2 regions of the Clostridium sp. B9 genome follow, and region 1 is predicted to be linked to the other one. Evidence: predicted binding sites of a transcription regulator. Region 1 holds the regulator's gene; the other holds the start of a gene.

Evidence for each region. The regulator HrcA, encoded in region 1, represses chaperone genes, less so after heat shock. The targets are predictions, from matches to a motif close to TGTTAGCACTCNNNNNNNNNGAGTGCTAACA.
Region 2: the regulator HrcA is predicted to act here: its motif matches at 1,691-1,721, upstream of htpG (molecular chaperone HtpG).

The regions. Positions count from the first base shown of each region.
Region 1 covers NZ_JBNWKA010000003.1:3,153,018-3,156,443, reverse strand. The annotation lists gene hemW (radical SAM family heme chaperone HemW) at 1-1,095, shown strand, start outside; gene hrcA (heat-inducible transcriptional repressor HrcA) at 1,380-2,399, shown strand; gene grpE (nucleotide exchange factor GrpE) at 2,430-3,083, shown strand; gene dnaK (molecular chaperone DnaK) at 3,140-3,426, shown strand, end outside.
Region 2 covers NZ_JBNWKA010000003.1:624,741-628,166, reverse strand. The annotation lists gene htpG (molecular chaperone HtpG) at 1-1,656, opposite strand, end outside; gene ACQZHJ_RS02875 (putative ABC transporter permease) at 2,298-2,939, opposite strand; gene ACQZHJ_RS02870 (beta-class carbonic anhydrase) at 3,066-3,426, opposite strand, start outside.

The DNA of each region.
Region 1 (3,426 bases):
GCTCAGAAGTGTTTTTATTGTGATTTCCCTTCTTTTGCAAGAATGGATCATTTAAGAAAAGACTATATAGAGGCTTTATGTAAAGAAATTAAAGTGTTTAGAGAAAAATATGGAGACAGAGAAATAGAAACCATATTTATTGGTGGAGGAACACCAAGTGTACTTGATGCTAATGAATTAGAAATGTTATTAAAAGAAGTTGAAAAGCTAAATATATCTGATGATGTTGAGTTTTCTATGGAATGTAATCCAGGAAATTTAACAAAGGAAAAGTTAAGGGTAATGAAAGAACATGGAGTTAATAGAATTAGTATGGGACTTCAAGCTAAACAAAATAATTTGTTAAAAGGATTAGGAAGAATTCATGATTATGAGACTTTCAAAGAAAATTATCTTTTAGCAAAAGAAAGTGGATTTACTAATATAAATATTGATTTAATGTTTGGACTCCCAGATCAAAAGGTAAGTGATTGGGAAGACACTTTAAGAGAAATTATATCCTTAGAGCCAGCTCACATATCAGCATATAGTTTGATAATTGAAGAAGGGACAGCATTTTATAAGTTATATGATGATGATAAGTTAGATTTACCTAATGAAGAAGATGAAAGAAAAATGTATCATTTAGCTAAAGAAATTTTAGAGGAAAATGGGTTTAAACAATATGAAATTTCAAATTACGCTAAGAAGGGATTAGAATGTAGACATAATTTAGCCTACTGGAATATGGATGAGTGGATTGGACTAGGTTCAGCAGCAGCTTCATATATAAATGGAAAGAGAGTAAAGAATTATAGCAAGGTATCAGAATACATAGATGCAATAAATAATAATAAGGAAGCAATAGAAGAAATAATAGATAATTCTAAAAATGATAATATGGAAGAGTTTATGTTTATGGGGTTGAGAAAATTAGAGGGAATAAGTGAAAAGGAATTTGAGGAGAGATTTCATATGAATATAAATAAGGTCTATGGTGAAATACTAAATAAGTATGAAAATGAAAATTTATTAGTTAGAGAAAATGGAATGATATATCTTACTGAAAAAGGAATAGAAGTTTCTAATATAATAATGGCTGATTTTTTACTTTAGGCTCTATTTTAAAAAAAGTCTAACAATAGGATATAAGAAAAAAATAAGCATGGTTTAATGTGAAATTATTATGTTAACTTAGGAAATATTTTTAAAATGGTTTATATATAAAATGGTAGAAATTAAAAGTAAATCAAAGAAAAACAAGGATAATTTCAATTAAATCATTATTTTTAGAATAAAATGAAAAAATATGGAATTGACAAAAAACTTCATAAATAATATATTAATAGTGTACTAGTTAGCACTCGTTAATAGTGAGTGCTAATAAAGAGGTGAGATTAGTGATAGATGATAGAAAGCTTCAAATATTGAGAGCTATAATTCAAGACTATATATCTACTGGAGAGCCGGTTGGTTCGAGAACTATCGCTAAAAAGTATAATCTTGGAGTAAGTTCAGCTACAATCAGAAATGAAATGGCTGACTTAGAAGATATGGGATTTCTAGAGCAGCCTCATACTTCGGCAGGAAGAATTCCATCAAGCAGAGGATATAGATTATATGTTGATAGAATGGTTGAATTCGAAAGATTATCTTCTGAAGAGGAATTACTTATAAGGAACTCAATAATAAATGGGACCTTGTACGAAGTGGATAAGATAATCAAACATACTAGTGCTCTTCTATCGGAACTTACAAAAATGACTTGTATAGTTAAGGCTCCATCAGTACATAAGAGTTTTGTAAAATCAGTTCAACTTTTAAAAGTTGATGATGAAAGTATCTTATGTGTTCTAGTAACAGATAATGGAGTTATTAAAAATACAGTTATAAAAGTTAAGAGAGTTCCTTTATCTGAAGAACTTATTAAAATTAGTAAGATAATAACTGAAAGGCTTAAAAACCTTACTATTGAGCAAATAAATCTAGAGGTAATAAGTAATCTCAATAAAGCTTTAGAAGGATATGAAGATATTATAACTGCAGTTCTTACAACTCTTTATGAGAGCTTAAAAGATGATGTTAGTTCAGAGGTATTCTTAGAGGGTGCCGTTAATATATTTAATTATCCTGAATATAATAATATTCATAAAGCCAAGGAGATTTTGGAACTTTTACATGATAAGAAATGTATTTCAGAGCTTATAAGTGATAGTGATGATATGACAATAAAAATAGGTGATGAAATCTTTATGCCAGAGGCTAAGGAATGTTCAATAATATCAGCTGGATATCATGTAGGAGATAAATCATTAGGTACTATAGCTTTAATAGGTCCTAGAAGAATAAATTATTCTAAGGTTTTATCAATCATGACAGAAGTTATGAAAGAGTTAAATGAAACATTAAAGGATAAGTAAAGAAAAAAAGAGAAGAGGTGTAGCTGTTTTATGGAGGATAATAAAGAATTTAACGAAAAGTTAAAAGAAAATATCCAAAAAGATTTTGAGGAAGAAAATCCTACGATTGAAGATGAAGTAGAGGTAGTTTCAGAAGGAATCAAAGAGGATGAAATGGAAGACGAGATTCAAGAAGAAAAAGTATCAGAAGAAAACGTCATTGATTTTGAAGAATTAAAGGCTTTAAAGGAAGAAAATAATATGTTTAAGAGTAAAACTAAGAAATTAGAAAATGAATTAGAGGCCTTAAAAGATAGATTATTAAGAATTTCTGCAGAATATGAAAACTACAGAAAGAGAACAGATAAAGAAAAAGAAAGAATTTACACTGATGCTTGTGAAGATATTTTAATAAAGATGCTTCCAGTATTAGATAATCTTGAAAGAGCTTTAGCAGTAGATGGTTCAGTAGAAGATCTTAAGAAGGGTGTAGAAATGACGGTAAGACAATTTGAAGATGCTTTAGGTAAACTTCAAGTTGAAGAAATTGTTTCTGAAGGAGCTTTTGATCCAGAATTACACCAAGCAATGATGGTTGTAGACCAGGAAGGTTCAGAACCAAATCAAATCGCTCAAGTATTCCAAAAGGGATATAAGAGAGGAGATAAAGTTATCAGACATTCAATGGTAACTGTAACTAGATAATAAATTGCATTTAACAAATTTAAATATAGAAGAAATTGTTAGAGGAGGAATTAACAATGAGTAAAATAATCGGTATAGACTTAGGAACAACAAATTCATGTGTAGCTGTTATGGAAGGTGGAGAACCAGTAGTTATAACTAACTCAGAGGGTGCTAGAACAACTCCATCAGTAGTTTCATTCCAAGCAAATGGAGAAAGATTAGTAGGACAGGTTGCTAAAAGACAAGCAATAACAAACCCAGATAAAACAATAATGTCAATCAAAAGACATATGGGAACTGACTACAAAGTTAATATAGATGGAAAAGATTATACACCACAAGAAATATCAGCAATGATACT
Region 2 (3,426 bases), 2.5 Mb from region 1:
ACTTAAGATTTTTTCCATTTCTATTGAAACTTCTCCCTCAGCTGATAAGCATACTGGATAATTTTTTAATCTACTTGAAGCTTTAACCTCTTTTATTTTTTCTCCTAAAGCTTCCTTCATTCCTTGGAATATTCCTTTGTTTTCTTCATTTTCCTTTTTATTTTCTTCTTCTGACTCTATTCCTAAATCACCACTTGATACTGATTTAAATTCTTTTTCTTTATAGTTCATTAGCATTTTTATTGCAAACTCATCTACATCTTCTGTGAAATAAAGAATCTCATATCCTTTATCTAATACCATTTCTGTTTGTGGCATTTTTTCTATTCTTTCATTAGACTCACCAACTGCATAGTAAATATACTTTTGATCTTCTGCCATTCTGCTTACATACTCATCTAAAGTTACCATTTTCTTTTCTTTTGAAGAATAGAACATTAATAAATCTTTTAAGTCATCTTTATTCATTCCAAAATCATCATATACTCCGTACTTTAATTGTCTTCCAAATGATTTATAGAATTTTTCATAGCTTTCTCTATCATTTTTAAGCATTGACTCTAATTCATTTTTTATCTTAGTTTTTATGTTTTTAGCAATACGGCTTAATTGTCTATCATGTTGTAGCATTTCTCTTGAAATATTTAATGATAAATCTTGAGAATCTACTATACCTTTTACAAATCCAAAGTAATCAGGTAAAAGTTCAGAACATTTATCCATGATTAATACTCCATTAGAATATAGCTCTAAGCCTTTTTCATACTCTTTTGTGTAATAATCGTAAGGAATATTTTCTGGAATATATAAAATTGAATTATAACTTATCATCCCATCAACACTTATATGCATGTGTCTTAAAGGCTTGTCAAACCCAAATCTTTTTTCACTGTAGAAATTATTGTAGTCATCATCAGTAAGCTCATTTTTGTTTCTTCTCCATAAAGGAACCATGCTATTTATTGTATCCTCTTCAACATATTCCTCATGTTCATTTTCTGTTCCATCTTTTATTCTTGATTTTGTAATATCAAGCTTGATTGGATATCTTATAAAATCTGAATACTTCTTGATTAAGCTTCTTAATTTATATTCTTGTAAAAATTCATCATAATTTTCATCTTCATTATTTTCTTTTAAGTGTAGTATTATATCAGTACCAAAACTTTCTTTTTCAGCATCTGAAATTGTGTATCCATCAACTCCATTTGACTCCCATTTATAAGCCTTATCTGATCCAAAAGCTTTTGTTATTACAGTTATTTTGTCTGCAACTAGGAATCCAGAATAAAATCCAACCCCAAATTGTCCTATAATATCAAATCCATCTTTTAATTCATTTTCTTGTTTAAACTTTAAAGAACCACTCTTAGCTATTACCCCTAAGTTTTCATCTAATTCCTCTTCAGTCATACCAATACCCTTATCTGATATTGTTAAAGTTCTTTCTTCTTTATTCGGTATTAGTTTTATATAATAATCATCTTTATTGAAAGTTAAAGAACTATCCCCTAAAGTTTTGTAATAAATCTTATCTGTTGCATCACTGGCATTTGAAATTAATTCTCTTAAAAAAATCTCTCTATTTGTATAGATTGAATTAATTACAATGTCTAATAATCTTTTTGATTCTGCTTTAAATTCTCTTTTTTGCATTTTAAATTACTCCCTTCAAAACAAAAACATTTCTTGTTAGCACTCTTAGCCAACGAGTGCTAATCGCATAATTTATATATACCACTTTTACAAATTAATGTCAATACGTTATATTTTTAATACTCATAAATCTCCTACTCACTTAATTAAAGTATCATATTTTCTGATTTTATTTCTATATTATTCTAAAGCTCCTCCCTTTATAAACTCTTAATAATAAACTATTTTTATAATATAAATTCAATTTATAATCTCAAAAATTATTTTCATTCATAAAAACGCGAGTTTTTTATCTTTTATTAATTATAATTCCAACTTTTTAAATATTTATCATTTTTAACACCTTTTATTTGATAAATTTTCATAACACTACTCTTTAATTATATAATAATAACTCCTAATAATTTATTATAGAATACAAAGGGGGCAAACAAATAAAAATTTCATAGAACAGTGCCAACTAATTATATATTTACACCAGTTGACTAAAAATAATTTGTATATAAAATTTTCCCCATAAATTATACTTATAATTTAATTATAGGCTCTATTTTAAAATTGTTTTGATTTTAGTTATAACATGAAAAAATCACCTAAACTCAAAACACACTTAAAACAGAGCCTAATTATAAAATTCCTAATTACTTAAACACCATATTAGGATATATTTTTTTAAGAAATTCATCTGGATATTTTTTATCTAAAAATCTATCTAAGGAACTCTTAGCTTGTACACCTCTTATTCTTAAATGCTCTCTTTTTACAGCTAATGAAGAGATGATTATATCAGGTATTAAAAACACTAAAAACAAGACTGATAATACTTGTATTGTTTCATTTGAAAAGTATCCCATAAATTCATCAAATAAAGGATAAATATCTTTTAAAAAGAATACTCCAAGTATCCCCCAAAATACACAGTACTCAATACTAGTTCTTCCATGTATACTAAGAGCTTTGCTACCATATTCCCATGAAACACTTCCAAAAACTTTTTCTTGTACCCATGAACATAGATATTCAAAAATACCACCTATTACTGCACTTATGAAAAATATTATTATTCCATTATAATCAATAAATCTATACAGCAATAAAGTAAGGGCTATCCCTCCAATACCATATACTGGACTAATAGGACCGTAAATTAATCCTTTTCTACTTTCAAAATGCCCATTTCTTATGTAGCACCAAATCATTTCAACACAATAACCTAATATGGATCCAATTGTAAAAATCCAAATTATCTTGTATATGTTTACTGGATTACTAATATCAAACATTTTATACAACTCCAATCTATAATTAATTATAAATATTTAAATTATTTATCTAAATTAAAAATAAAGATGAGTTATAAACTTAAATTCATAATAAAAATTTACAACACATCTCCTTATTATTAATAATTATTTATATCCATTAACTACTACTTCTAGTTTACCTGTATAAGGATCTATTATAAGCCCATGAATATTTACTCCTTCTGGAATCAATGGATGCTCTTTTAAAGCTTGAACACTCTCTTTAACAGAATCTTCTACAGATCCAAATCCATGAAGCCATTTATCAACATCTATTCCACAATGTTTTATTGTTGAAATAGTATCTTCTGATATTCCTCTTTCTTTTATCTTTCCAATCATATCACTAGAATTTAAATTACTCATTCCACATCCATGATGCCCAACTATTAAAACATCTTCAGCGTTAAACTCATAAATAGCTACTAATATACTTCTAACAATACTTCCAAATGGGTGCATAATT